Regions from separate parts of the Pseudoalteromonas sp. AWM4_233 genome, predicted to be linked through region 2. Evidence: predicted binding sites of a transcription regulator. Region 2 holds the regulator's gene; the other holds the start of a gene.

Region 1 (7,826 bases), 320 kb from region 2:
AACATCGTTGAAATCATAGTCGCCCATTTTTGGCCATTTATCCTCAAAAGCCAAAGTCGCATAACCACTTTGGCTTGGGTAGTAGCTGGTATTTGTGACTGACGTATCTGTCTGTTCCAACAGCTGGTATGTACCTGAATCGACTGAACCATTTTCATTTACGCCTTGTACTGCGTAGCTTGGTGTCACTTCTACCGAAAATAATAAATCATTAAAGTCATTATCGCCTTGCGAGCGATGTTGATCGTCGAATCCGATCACAAAGAATTCATTTTGTGCATCGTAAAACACCACATTGTGTTCGTTTATTTCATCTGCTTCAGGGTTTAAAGCTGGGACACTGTAGAAGGGCGTATTCCATGGCCCTAGATTGACTATGTTACCTAGACTGCCTTCCCACCCCCAACCGTTAGGAATAACAAAGAAACCAAGTGCCTGCCCTGGTTGTAAATCTATTCCGAGTTCCATCCTATCGCCTTGCGACATTTCCCCCTCACCCGGCTTTGAGCAATTAGGAAAAATAATCGTATGCTGCGATATATCAGCAATACTCTGGGGCGGATTATCCGCATCGAAGACGAAATAACCTAGTGTGTTTCTATACCCAGCCCCTTCATTTAAAAATGTTACATTGGCGGTAGCTGTTACAAATGTCTCATCTAGCTCACTTTCATCTTTAATTACTATATTACTAAGTAGATTACTGTCGACAAATGCAGTATTTACATATTGTCCTTCTGGCAGCATAGAGTAGATATTAGTAAGGACATCCGTAGGTAATTGCGATCCAACATTAGAAATATTGGTGAGGGGCTTACCTTTTAAACTGTAGCTGAGTGTGTCTGTGGGCAGAACCCCATTTAAGTAGTTAAAATCAATCCCACCAACCGTAACTGCAAAACTGGGTAGAGAGGCAACACCGATAAGAACACTGAATATTTTTTGTTTCATCTTTAGTTCCCCAAAATAAAAGTATTGAGAAACAAGCTTAAATTATACCAACAGCCTGACTTAATATTTTCAATAAGTTAGCAATCAGCAAGAAAGTTACTTTACCCATTTGCATCGCACTTTGCGAAATTGAAAGTCTATTCCAAACCAGTTTTTATAAAGAAGGGAACTTTGAGAGTTTGTATGAAGGATTTTTCCAATAAAAAACCCGCAACATGTGCGGGTTTAAAGTTACTTAATTTGCTTTATAGATTAAGCAAATAAACGGTTAGCTTGCGCTACCACATTATCAACAGTGAAGCCGAAGTGCTCAAATAGCTCACCTGCTGGTGCTGACTCACCAAATGTAGACATACCTACAACAGCACCGTTTAGGCCAACATACTTGAACCAGTAGTCAGCAATACCCGCTTCAACAGCAACACGACGTGTTACTGCTGCAGGTAAAACGCTTTCTTTATATTCAGCTGACTGTGCATCAAATACATCAGTAGAAGGCATAGACACAACACGTACCTTTTTGCCTTGTAAGCGTAACTCTTTTGCAGCATCAACGGCTAGTTGTACTTCAGAACCCGTAGCAATCAAGATAAGCTCTGGGTTACCGTCGCAGCTAAGTACATAACCACCTTGCTTGATTGCAGCAACTTGTGCTTCGTCACGAGCTTGTTGCTCTAGGCCTTGACGAGTAAAGATAAGTGATGTTGGGCCATCTTTACGTTCAATCGCTTGCTGCCAAGCAACAGCTGATTCAACTTGGTCACATGGACGCCAGTTCACTAGGTTAGGTGTTAAACGCATGCTGGCAATTTGCTCAACCGGCTGGTGCGTCGGGCCATCTTCACCCAGACCAATTGAATCGTGAGTATAAACAAAAATGCTTGGCTGCTTCATTAATGCCGCCATACGTACCGCATTACGCGCGTACTCCATGAACATTAAGAAAGTTGCACCGTAAGGTACAAAGCCTTTGTGTAGTGCAATACCATTCATGATTGCAGACATACCAAATTCACGTACACCGTAGAAAATGTAGTTACCTGAAGCATCATCAGCCGTTAAGCCTTTAGAGCCTTCCCATAATGTAAGGTTAGAACCTGCAAGGTCAGCAGAGCCGCCCATAAATTCAGGAAGAATTGGGCCAAATGCGTTCAGTGCATTTTGTGACGCTTTACGTGTCGCAGGGTTAGCTGGGTTTGCTTGAAGTTCTGCAATATACTTTTCAGTTTCAGCTTGCCAGTTTGCAGGAAGTTCGCCTTTCATTCGACGCTCAAACTCAGCCGCAAGTTCAGGGTACGCCATTTGGTACTCTGTGAATTTCACTAACCAGTGGCTTTGTGCCTGTTGGCCTCGAGAAGATGCATCCCACTTAGCGTAGATGTCTTCAGGGATTTCAAACGCATCGTGATCCCAACCAAGGAATTCACGTGCTGCTTTAATTTCTTCATCACCTAATGGTGCACCGTGACAATCGTGGCTACCTGATTTGTTTGGTGAGCCATAACCAATGACTGTCTTACAGCAAATAAGTGTTGGCTTGTCAGTTTCTGCACGAGCCGCTTCGATTGCAGCTTTAATTGCATCGCTATCGTGACCATCTACGTCAGCAATTACATGCCAGCCGTAAGATTCAAAACGCTTAGGTGTATCATCACTGAACCAGCCTTCTACTTCACCATCGATTGAGATGCCGTTGTCATCCCAGAATGCGATAAGCTTACCAAGACCTAGTGTACCGGCTAATGAACAAGCTTCATGTGATATACCTTCCATTAAACAGCCATCGCCTAAGAAGGTGTAAGTGAAGTGGTTTACAATATCAAATTCGTCACGGTTGAATTGTGCTGCAAGTGCTTTTTCAGCAATCGCCATACCTACCGCATTTGTAATACCCTGACCAAGTGGGCCTGTTGTTGTTTCTACACCTGGTGCATAGCCGTACTCTGGGTGGCCCGGTGTTTTAGAATGCATTTGACGGAAGTTTTTCAGATCATCAATAGAAAGATCATAACCGCTCAGGTGCAACAAAGAATAAATAAGCATAGAGCCGTGACCGTTTGACAGAATAAAGCGGTCTCTGTCAGCCCACTCTGGGTTGCTTGGGTTGTGCTTTAAATAATCGCGCCATAGTACTTCTGCGATATCAGCCATACCCATAGGTGCTCCCGGGTGACCAGACTTAGCTTTTTGTACTGCGTCCATAGACAGAACGCGAATGGCATTTGCAAGTTCTTTGCGTGACGGCATGAATTCTCCTACCTTTAATTGTGTTGCGCTGAAATGTCAGTGCCTTCATTCTGACTCATTTATGGTACTTACTGCAACGTAAATACCTGAGAAAACGAGGGCTAAACCTGCATATTTCAGGATCTGCAATTGAAAAAATCTAATTCAGACGTCTAGGCGTAAAAAAACTAGGCAAGTTAATTTGTTTTAGATAGAATACGCCCCTTATTTTTTCGCGCTATCCCCGATGTTCGTGAAGCGCAATATTTGTGAGCATAGATACAATGGCAAAACACTTATTTACTTCTGAGTCTGTTTCTGAAGGTCATCCGGATAAAATCGCTGATCAGATCTCTGATGCGGTACTAGATGCAATCATTACGCAAGACAAACACGCACGTGTTGCTTGTGAAACTATGGTTAAAACAGGCGTTGCGATCATCTCTGGTGAAATTTCAACAGATGCTTGGGTAGACCTAGAGTCAATCACGCGTAAAGTAATCACAGATATCGGTTACACGTCTTCTGATGTAGGTTTTGACGGTGACACATGTGGCATCATGAACCTTATCGGTCAACAGTCTCCTGAGATTGCACAGGGTGTAGATCGCTCTAAGCCTGAAGAGCAAGGTGCGGGTGACCAAGGTCTAATGTTTGGTTATGCAACGAACGAAACACCAACGCTTATGCCTGCGCCTCTTTACTACTCACACTTGTTAGTAGAGCGTCAAGCTGAAGCACGTAAATCAGGTATCCTACCTTGGTTACGTCCAGATGCTAAGTCTCAAGTAACTTTCGTATATGAAGACGGCAAGCCTGTTGCTATCGATGCTGTTGTACTTTCAACTCAGCACAACCCAGACATCGAGCAAGATGCACTGGTTGATGCTGTAATGGAAAACATCATCAAGCACACGCTACCTGCAGAGTTCTTAACTGAAGATACTAAATACTTCATCAACCCAACAGGTCGCTTCGTGATCGGTGGTCCAGTAGGTGACTGTGGTCTAACAGGTCGTAAAATCATCGTTGACACATACGGTGGTATGGCACGTCACGGTGGTGGTGCTTTCTCTGGTAAAGATCCATCAAAGGTTGACCGCAGTGCAGCATACGCTGGTCGTTATGTTGCTAAGAACATTGTTGCAGCAGGCCTGGCAGACAAGTGTGAAATCCAAGTTTCTTACGCTATCGGTGTAGCTGAGCCTACATCAATCACAATTGATACATTCGGCACAGGTAAAGTATCAGAAGAGAAGCTAGTAGAGCTAGTTCGTGAGCACTTCGACCTACGCCCTTACGGCATTACTAAGATGCTAGACCTACTTCACCCTATGTACCAAATGACTGCTGCGTACGGTCACTTCGGTCGTGAGCCGTTTGAAATGACGGTTGGTGATGACACTTTCACAGCATTTAGCTGGGAAAAAACAGATAAAGCAGACGCACTAAGAGCAGCTGCTGGCTTATAATTTTAAGTCATCTGTAAAAAAGGCGCTTACCTGAAAAGGAGCGCCTTTTTTAACATCTGTAGTTAATGAATAAAATACTCTTCTACGTCTTCTTTTAGATCAACATAATCATCATCACTTAGCTCAAGTGCAACCATTACCAAATCTTTAAATGCATGCCAATCGCCACAAGGTCTAAAATGTTTTGCTTCAAAGGCTAAATTCTCTGCCAATTTCATGGTTGCAAAAGTCGCTTTTAATGTCTGATCAGCCTCTTCTTTTAAATAGGTTTCATCATGATGGCGTAAAATCATCTGACAAATAGGCTTAGGTAAATGCCAAGAAGACGCCAAGTAATAACCGACAATGGTATGATTTACTGGATATATCTGCTCTTCATAATAAAGCAGACTTTGCTCACCTCTCTGATAGGCTCGAGTCATCAAGTCATTATAGTTATCAAAGCGCATAGCCATTGCGGGTATCCCTGAGTCATGGAATAAACCCAGTAATTGTAGGTTTTCTAATGGGACAGTGGTTTTTATTTGCTTACCGATAGCTATCGCTAGTTGCGACATATCGGTAGCATTATCCCAAAATCGCTGCAACGAAATACAACAATCTTCTTGTTTAAAAGCATTTTTAAGCAAGTGACCCGTCACTAATTGTGTGATGCAATTTACACCTAAAAACATCACGGCCTGGCGAATATCTGTAATGGTTCGAGACATACCATATGCCGGAGAGTTAATGACTTTTAAGACCGCAGCGGCAGTGCCCACATCTTCACTGATGATTTCTGCAATATTCCCAAGCTCTGGCTCATCACTGTTCAATTCATTTTGTAAGTTTTGTAGTACTTCAGGCTTTGAAGGCAAACTAAAACCAGATTTCAGATCTGCCAACACCTTGTCATCAATGTCGATCATAGGCCGGATACTTTTTCACTTTTGGTTAGCTGAGTGTAGTAGAGGAAAAGTGATTACTCAAAAGTCGAACAAGAAGAAGTGATAAAGTTATTCTCAGCCTGATACTCTTTTTTATAGATTTGCTTAGCCATATTTTGAAAGGTCTTCTTTACCCCTTTAAGTGCGGTTTTGTTGCTTAACCAAGTGGGGATTTTACCTTGTGGATCAGCATAAATTTGATGAGTTATGAGCAAGGTATTTGAAGTTTCTTCAAGTAACCAACTGCCCTCTATGGGTGCAACGAAGATATACTTCTTAAATTGCTCTAGTGGTAAAAATTCCGCTCTTTTAGATTTATCGATAGATTTGATCAATAACCTAGATGTGGCCTCCGAAACAAGCCTATGACATGAATGTGTGAGCATCGCTCTGTCTTTTACAGGCCAAGGCGCATTTAGAACAGTTACAACAATATTTTCACCTTTAGTATGCCAAGGCATAGAACTGACACTTCTGACGTTACTGAGCCACTCAGATGCATTTTGTGTATCATTTAAAAGGTTTAAGAAGGCTTGACGATTTAAGTTATCAAAACTGGCTTGCGCTTTAATTTCGATTAATCCAGATGACTGTTTTTGATAGCTAATAGATAGATTGTCTTCGCTATACCAACTTTTCCAATTGGCATAGGCTTGAAAGGAAGGAAGTACGAGCAAGCTCCATAAAAGATATTTACAGAGCTTTTTCATGATTAACGCCAATATGGCATGCTATTGAGCGAGGCTCTGCGGCTTTGCTCCATCGCTTGAACTAGAAAGTCTGCTTTTTTAGAAAGCCATAATTCTATTTCTTCAAGCTCTGGCAAGTTTTGCTGCTCACATAGGGTTTTTAAATAAGCCAGCGTTTCCAGCTCATAGATCCCATAAGCAATATCAATCCAAGGCGTTCGGAATGATTGTCTTGTGTCTTTGTCGTATAAAGAGCCCAGGCAGTTACCACTCAGCAAAGCGCAATCTAGCAATGAGCGAAGCGCAAGGTAATCTTGCGTACATAAATCTTTGCCTTCAGGTAAATCAGATTGTAACTTTTGCCAGTCTTTCTCAAAAGCTGCATTAGCCACCTCTTTAATAGGCAACTCAGCCGCTGATACCGCATGCTGGCTCCATTCCTGACGCCAACCTTTGTCAACCAACCAACGTGTTAAAGCTAAAACAAGTTTGTTATAGCGCGGACTGTGGAATAAGTCCTCTATATCAGTGATACTAGGCTGCTCTGCTTTTAAGTCATCAATAAGTGCTGCTAACTCATCTGCATTATTGATTTTTTTATAATAAGCATGGCGCTTTGAGGTGTATGTTTTCAAATGGATCGCATCTTCAACCCAATCTAACTCACTCAATAACCAATTCATTTCACCAAGCAAGCGCTCAGTCGCATTGCCTTCAACAATGGGCTCAAATAATTTAAACGCATGTTTAATCAGATTGATGCCATCGATAACACGTTTAAGTGTCTTTAAACTTGGTTTATTAAAGTAGCACTGCTCATGCTTTTGCACGAACTCAATACCGTAATTCACACACTGTACCAGTGCATGTTCTTGAGTTGCGTGACGGTTTAACTTCACAACACCAATATATTTATTGGGTTTTAATGGCTTATCATCAGCAAGGCGATAACCTCTTGCTGCTTTTGAATATAAGCCTAAACGCAAACCTCCTAAGCTAATTAAGTGCTCAGCAAGTAAAAATAGATCGCTTCGCTGACCTTCAACGAGTTCTATCTCTAACTCAGAAATGACTTCAACCTGACCCTGTGCAACAATCTCACCTTTATCGAGTACCACTTCAATTTTTGAGCCTTGCTCAGTTTCAATGAGCCAAGTTCGGCGAATAAAGTTAGTACTAAAAATTGGAAATAAGTTGTCACTAATGGCTGTGATCTGCATACCATGTGGCCAAATATCTTGCTTAAATGCCAAAATATTTGGACGCGGCGTATCAATAGGTAAGTTGTACTCAGGACGTTGATGAAGACCACCAACAACTTGCCCTGCCAATTTAATCGTTTGCTCACACTGCTCATCACAACAACGTGTTCTTAAACCGATATCTAATGCTCTCAACTCACGATTCGGGGTATCAAAGTAGGCGTTTTTTAGATTCTTGGCGGGTTTATTTTTTACAGTTTTTGCAAACTGCATGATGAGTCCTGGAATAAGAGGAACCTCATTATCTGAAAGTAAAAACTTCAGTTCTATTTCAGTGTCCATTAGGGCAAGTGATTACCT
Region 2 (7,826 bases):
TCAATCACAGCAACTTGTTCATGTGGTAACAAATTCGAAACTCGTTCAACACTATGTAAAGACATTCACCTAGACGTATGTTCTGCATGTCACCCGTTCTACACTGGTAAGCAGAAGATCCTTGATACAGGTGGTCGTGTTGATCGCTTCAACAAGCGTTTCGGTGCTCTTAGCAGCAAGAAATAAGCATCGCTTGTTTGAGAAAGGCACCCTTTTGGGTGCTTTTTTTATGCCTGAACCTCATTAATCCTCTGAATATTCATTATTTCCAGCTGGCTTAGCATTGCTTATCTGATCGTTCTTCTGCAAAATTATTTCTGATACATCAAACCCTTTTCATAGCACAGCCGTAGAAAATGGCGTAAAAACTAAATGCATAACTTTGCACTTTTTATTGAGATTGACTTTAGCTTTCTCAAAGGTACGGCTGCTTAAATTGGTTTTGATTGAGATTTAAAGTTGTCTAAATGTGTTTAAAAGAGTCTAAAATGCAGTAAATGTAGCTAAGTTGGGTTTTCTTTCTATGTTTGGTATGGTGACATTTTTAGTCGTATAAATTGCTGGTTTATTAAACGTATTGACCCTTTTTTAGGTCAGTAAAATGTCAAAAAAGCTAAAAGAATGTTTCATAAAATCTGCAAAATTACGGCATCTTGCAGATAAATTTCGCTAAAAAGTGGATAGACCTGAAATTGCTTGAATATATCTAGAAAGCGAGTATCTTTTAGTTATTGCGAATTATTTCACTCTCACTTTTAACTTCTTTGCAGGAAAAAATCGCGTCATGTCAGACTTTCGTGAACAAGCTTTACATTACCACGCTCATCCCGTTCCAGGTAAAATCAGTGTTGAATTAACTAAACCAGCCGAAACAGTTAAAGATCTTGCGTTGGCCTACAGCCCAGGTGTGGCTGAGCCGGTTCGAGAAATTGCTGCAGATCCTGCTAATGCTTACCGATATACAGGTAAAGGCAATATGGTTGCGGTGATCAGTAATGGCACTGCAATTTTAGGTTTAGGTAACTTAGGCCCACTTGCTTCTAAACCAGTTATGGAAGGTAAAGCGCTACTATTCAAACGTTTTGCAGGCTTAGATTCAATCGACATTGAAGTAAAGCACCGCACTACAGAAGACTTTATTAACACGGTTGCGAATATTGCAGACACTTTTGGTGGTATCAACCTTGAAGATATTAAAGCACCAGAGTGTTTTGAGATTGAAAAAGCGCTCATAGAACGTTGTGATATTCCTGTATTCCACGACGACCAGCATGGTACAGCGATTGTAACTGCTGCGGGTATGTTGAATGCATTGGAAGTACAAGGCAAAGACATTCATGACGCTATCATTGTATGTTTAGGTGCAGGTGCTGCAGCAATCGCATGTATGGAACTGCTGATTAAATGTGGTGCACAGCGTGAGCACATTTACATGCTAGACCGTAAAGGCGTTATCCATACGCGTCGTGATGACTTAAACGAATATAAAAAGCTTTTTGCTAACAACACTGATAAGCGTACGCTTCAAGACGTTATTGCAGAAGCAGATGTGTTTGTGGGTGTATCTGGCCCTGACTTACTTTCTCCAGAAGACCTAAAGCTTATGGCAGACAAGCCAGTAGTATTCGCCTGCTCAAATCCTGACCCTGAAATTAATCCAGAAGTTGCACATGGTGCACGTAACGATTTAATTATGGCGACAGGTCGTTCAGATTATCCTAACCAAGTGAACAATGTTTTATGTTTCCCGTTTATCTTCCGTGGTGCACTTGATGTGCGTGCAACAGCGATTAACGATGAAATGAAGATCGCAGCGGTAGAAGCCATTCGTGGTATTGCGAAAGAGCCAGTGCCTGAGCAAGTGCTTAAAGCGGCCGATGTTGAGTCGTTAGAATTTGGCGCTGAGTATATTATTCCTAAGCCAATGGATCCGCGTTTATTGCCTCGCATTGCTAAAGCTGTAGCACAAGCTGCGATTGATTCTGGCGTTGCACAAATCGATTTACCAGAAAACTACATGGCACAATTTGAATCTTAGGCAAGATTAAATTAAAAAAAACCTCGCAATGGCGAGGTTTTTTTATGTTTTCTTTGTAATAACAAAAAAGCTGATTAACCTTCTTCGTTAATCTCAGGGATCTCTAAGCCCATCTCTTTCATAATGTTACGCACTTCAACAGGGATCTTCTCCGGATTGTCTTTACGTAAGTCCTCGTCGCTCGGCAACGGTTGGCCCGTAAAGGCATGCAGAAATGCTTCACACAGTAACTCGCTGTTTGTTGCATGGCGCAAGTTGTTCACTTGACGGCGGGTACGCTCATCAGTCAGTACTTTTAACACATTTAAAGGAATAGATACGGTGATCTTCTTCACTTGCTCTGATTTTTTGCCATGCTCTGCATAAGGGTGAATATATTCACCATTCCATTTAGCCATAATATTTTTTCTGATGCCTTTAGAGTAATTACTGCCAATAAGACTACGCTCGTTTGCGACGGCTTTAATTGACCTAGTTTGACTAACGCCCAACTCAAACTAAGGTTAATGTACCGATTTATGGTCAAAAACCCAGTCTTATTAACAATATTAGTTAACGAGGTGGCGAAATTTTATCGGTTTAAAAAAGATAGTCAAATTCTAGTTAAATAGCCATTTAGCAGTATAAATGTTTTGACTTCTCTAATTTGATCATCTAACCTTTTAGACGTCTAAACATCCATATACTAGGTGGTGATATGAGCCAACGCAATAAATCAACAGTCGCAGTCAGACATGGTATCGAAGCCGATAAACATCATGGTGCGGTTGTGCCTCCTCTTTACCTTTCAACAACGTATTCGTTCGCTGACTTCGATACTAAGCGTGATTACGATTACGGCCGTAGCGGTAACCCAAATCGCGATATTCTAGCTGAAGCATTAGCGCAGCTTGAGGGTGGAGAAAAAGGCATCATCACAGCGACCGGTATGGCAGCTGTCCACCTAGTAACACAACTTTTAAATCACGACGATACCTTAGTTATTCCACATGATTGTTATGGTGGTAGTTATCGTTTATTCACATCACTTGAAAAGCGTGGCTTGTTAAAACTAAAAGTTTTAGATTTAACTCGCGCTGACAGCCTTGCACAAATTGCAGAGATCAAACCTAAACTGGTTTGGATTGAAACACCGAGTAACCCAATTCTTCGTCTTACAGACATAGAGGCGGTTGTGAATGCAGCCCATGCAGTGGGCGCATTAGTTGGGGCTGACAATACGTTTTTATCTCCTGCGCTACAAAACCCAATTTCGTTTGGTGTTGATATTGTGGTGCATTCGACCACGAAATACATTAACGGCCATTCTGATGTTGTTGGCGGGGCCGTGATTGCGAAAACCCAAGCGTTAGGCGAAGAGCTGGCTTGGTGGGCAAATAATATTGGTATTACTGGTGCACCATTCGATAGCTATCTGACATTACGTGGTTTAAGAACTCTTAAAGTGCGTCTTAAGCAGCACGAAGAAAATGCCTTAGCTATCGCCAAGTACTTAGAACAGTCTGAGTACGTTCGCAAAGTGTATTACCCAGGTCTTGAATCACATCCACAACACGAACTGGCGAAAAAACAGCAGTTAGGGTTTGGTGGTATGGTGAGTTTTGATATCGCAGGTGGTCTTGAAGATGCTGCGGCATTCTTAACAACAGTGAAAGAGTTCTCGTTGGCTGAGTCTTTAGGTGGTGTTGAGAGTTTAATTTGTCACCCTGCAACCATGACACATGCAGGCATGGAACCTAAAGCACGTTTAGAAGCGGGTGTAGGCGATACTTTGATTCGTATTTCTGTCGGTATTGAGGAAGTAGTAGATCTACTTGCAGACCTCGAAGCGGCTTTTGCTAAAACACAGCCAGGTAAAGCGCCTGCGCCTGCTGATAACAAAGCCTGTAAATTAACACCTGCCCATCCAGCACTTTGGTAAAAGAAAATGACAAGAGTAGTACATAAATTTGGTGGGTCGAGCTTAAGCTCGGCCTCGCGTTATCAGGCTGTCGCACAGATCGTGGTTGGCCAGTGTCAGTTGGGCGATTGTGTTGTGGTTTCTGCAGCAGGTAAAACAACCAATACCCTAGTTAAACTATGGCAGAGTTATCAGCAACAAGAGCATCAAAGTTTTAACGATATTCTATTACAGGTTGAGAACCATCAAGTCGAACTGATTAACGCACTATTCCAGGGGGTAAAGCAGCGTGAATTGGCCGATACACTGTTAACTGAATTACAAGTGATCACCCAAGCTGCGAACAGTAAAACTCTAAATGAAGCTGAGCTATTAGCACACGGTGAATTATGGTCTGCGCGCATTCTAGCAAACTATTTATCAGAGTCCGGTTTACAAGCCCAAGCGATTGATGCCAGAACGTTATTTACTGTGCATAACGGTCAGTTAGTGCATCAACAAAATAAGCAAGCGTGCTTAGCGACCTTAGATAACGATCACATCTTTGTGGTCACAGGTTTTATTGCCGCTGACGACCAAGGCAATACTGTGACGTTGGGACGCAATGGCAGCGACTACAGCGCAACATTGTTAGCAAATTATAGCGATGCAGAAGCAGTCTCTATCTGGACAGATACGCAAGGTGTATTCAGCACCGACCCGCGTAAAGTCAGCAATGCAATTAAATACCCTAAAGTGTGTCGTGAACAAGCAAATTTACTAGCGCGTTTAGGTAATCCTGTATTGCATGCTAAAACTTTATCTCCTTTGAAAAATACCAGCATCAAGTTACAGGTTCGTAGCAGTTTTGACCCTGAAGCACCAGGTACTGAAATCGTTAAAGCGGGTTACAGTAAGGCGAAACGTTTTATTACGTCATTTGATAATTTAGAGCTTGTGCGTGTTGACCGTTTAGGTGTTAATGAAGTGCGTGAAGTGAGTCAGCTTATCCAGCATAGCATTCATCACTTTGTACAAAATGGCGAAGAGTTTTTATTACTACCAGGTGCTTTCACACATCAAGTAAGCCAATATTTTGCTGGCCGTCTCACCTTGGTTGAAAGCCACTTACAAGGCTTTGCACTGGTTGCACCAAAATCCGATATCTCAGCATTAGAACTGCAGGCTAAATCAGTGTTGGCAGAGCAAGACGTGGTACTCAGATTTGCACATAGTGATGAAGATTATGCACTGTTCTTGACTGACCAAGCGATTGACAGCGATGTTTTGGCGATATTACATGACAAACTAGTGAACAAAGGTCGAGAGCTGGCGGTTATCATAGCGGGTCTAGGTAATGTCGGTGAGGTTTTCCTTGAGCAGTGTCAAACTCAGGTTGCTCGTTTACAATCGCAATTTGATTTAAAAGTCGTTGGTTTATTACGTTCGCAGCAAATGCTATTTGCAGCCAGTGGTTTGAATTTAGATAACTGGCAAACTCAGTGGCAAAATGAAGCGCAAGTATACGAGCAAAGTGAAGTGCTAGAGCGTATTGAAGAGCTAGATTATGAACATAAAGTGGTGATTGATATCACTGCGAGTGAGTCTTTTAGCTTGTTATACCCAGAATTCGTGAAGCGTGATTGTCACCTTATCAGTGCCAATAAATATGCTGGTACAGCGAAACAAGACTGGTATTTATCTTTGCGTCAGCAACTTGAAGAACGCAATTTACTATGGCGTTATAACACCAGTGTTGGCGCGGGCTTACCGGTTAACTTTGCATTAGCCGACCTGCAAAATAGCGGTGATAAAATCACCCAAGTTGAAGGTGTGTTTTCGGGTACTTTGTCTTGGTTGTGCAGTGAGTATGATGGCAGCAAAGCTTTCTCAGATTTAGTACTAGAAGCACAGGCTATGGGCTATACAGAGCCAGATCCTCGCGAAGACTTATCGGGACGAGACATGCAGCGTAAGTTGTTAATTCTCGCTCGAGAGCTTGGTCTTTCTCTCGATGTGGATGATATTGGTCTGGAGCCTTTAATGCCAGAGCATTTAGCAACTGGTAGCTGGCAAGACTTTCTTGCCAAGAAAAACGAGCTAGACGCGTTTTATGAGACTAAGTTTGCACAGGCGAAAGACAATGATTGCGAGCTGCGTTATACCGGTTTATTAAGTATCGCTGAAGATGGCAAGGTTGACGCAAAAGTGGGTATTGCGTTTGCTGAGCAAGGTTCTGCGATTGCCAACTTAACACCAGGCGATAATATCTTTGTAGTGAAAACCCTATGGTATGATGCAAACCCACTGGTTATCCAGGGCCCTGGCGCTGGTAAAGAAGTGACTGCAGCAGGTATTCACTCAGACTTATTCTGGTTATGTCAGAATCTTAAGTAGTGAATAGCTGATAATTTAGAACTGAAAAAGCGAAGTGTTTTTAGCACTTCGCTTTTTTGTTAAGGCTATTCTTCATATTAATTAAAATAGCTCATCTTGTTCAGGCAAAGAGTCAGAAGAGAATGGGGTTTTTGACTTATCTTGCTGCACATATTTAGTCGGTACAGTGTCAGACTCAAAGTATTCGAAACGGCTAGTGTGATCGTTTTTTGAACTTAATAAGCCAGTTTTTAAATCAACTCTAACAGAAGTTAAGCCAGGTGCCGGGTCAATCGGTGCAAGCGGTTCATTTTGTAGTGTTGTTTTCATAAAGCGCACCCAAGCTGGCTGTGCGGTAATTGCGCCTGCTTCAGCACCAACTGCTTGGCCTTTACCTAGATTATTGTTGTAGGCTGCGCGACCAAGAGATTTGCTTGCATCGTCAAAGCCCACCCACACTGTGGTTAATACATTTCGATTGTAGCCCGTGAACCAAGTATCCACTGAGTTATTGGTGGTACCAGTCTTACCTGATAAGTCTCTGCGTTTTAAAGTTTGCGCTCGCCAACCTGTACCAACCCATCCTGTTTTGTGTTTCCAGCTACCGCCACCCCAAATCGCGCTATGTAATGCACTTGAGACAAGAAAAGCATTTTGTTCACTGATAATTTGTGGTGCACATTGCATGGCATTTTCGAGGCGCAGCTCTTCATCACATGCGATTAATGGCTGAGCTTTACCCAGTGAATTACCATAGGCATCTGTTATCTCACTGATAAAATAAGGTTCAATTAGGTGACCGCCATTGGCAAAGGTACTCATGCCACGAGCCATTTCTAGTGGTGTAATGGCCGCACTACCTAATGCTAAAGATTCACTGCGGTTAATGTCTTCATCAGCAAAGCCAAATTTAAGTAAATGATTGGCAGAGCGCTGTAAACCAACGCCTCTTAGTAATCTAACTGAGACGACGTTTTTTGATTGCGCTAATGCGCGACGAATTCGAATCGGGCCACTATAAACTTCAGGACTATTTTTAGGTCGCCATGCAACCCCTAAGCTTTTATCCCAGTGATTGATAGGTGCGTCATTAATAATTGAAGCAAGCGTGTAACCGTCTTCTAATGCCGCTGAATAGATAAAAGGTTTAATGTTTGAACCAACCTGACGTTTCGCTTGCACTGCACGGTTATATTGGCTTTGTGCGAAACTATAACCACCGACTAAGGCTTTGATCCGGCCATCTTTTGGATCTAAAGATACAATGGCACTCGATGGTTGTGGATACTGACTTAATTGCCAGCCATTATTTTCTCGTAACCAAATCTGCATACCAGGCGAAAGTACATCGTCCGCTGCTTTAGGGGCATTACCTTGTCGTTTTTCGTTGATGTATGCGCGTGCCCACTTCAGACCATCCCACTCAATGACTACAGATTGACCTGACTTTAATAGCACCTCAGCGCTCTGCTCGTAAACATGCGTGACTATACCGGCAACGAGTGGGTCAATTTCATTAACGTCATTGAGTGT

What was found. The regulator MetJ, encoded in region 2, represses methionine synthesis genes. The targets are predictions, from matches to a motif close to TAGACGTCTAGACGTCTA.
Region 1: the regulator MetJ is predicted to act here: its motif matches at 3,344-3,361, upstream of metK (methionine adenosyltransferase).

What each region holds. Positions count from the first base shown of each region.
Region 1 covers NZ_JBSWSZ010000001.1:3,045,809-3,053,634, forward strand. The annotation lists gene ACXAC4_RS13740 (LruC domain-containing protein) at 1-951, opposite strand, end outside; gene tkt (transketolase) at 1,204-3,198, opposite strand; gene metK (methionine adenosyltransferase) at 3,462-4,649, shown strand; gene ACXAC4_RS13755 (HDOD domain-containing protein) at 4,712-5,557, opposite strand; gene ACXAC4_RS13760 (SRPBCC family protein) at 5,611-6,285, opposite strand; gene ACXAC4_RS13765 (CYTH and CHAD domain-containing protein) at 6,288-7,808, opposite strand.
Region 2 covers NZ_JBSWSZ010000001.1:3,368,407-3,376,232, reverse strand. The annotation lists gene rpmE (50S ribosomal protein L31) at 1-186, shown strand, start outside; gene ACXAC4_RS15355 (malic enzyme-like NAD(P)-binding protein) at 785-2,038, shown strand; gene metJ (met regulon transcriptional regulator MetJ) at 2,113-2,436, opposite strand; gene metB (cystathionine gamma-synthase) at 2,736-3,959, shown strand; gene metL (bifunctional aspartate kinase/homoserine dehydrogenase II) at 3,966-6,314, shown strand; gene ACXAC4_RS15335 (penicillin-binding protein 1A) at 6,396-7,826, opposite strand, start outside.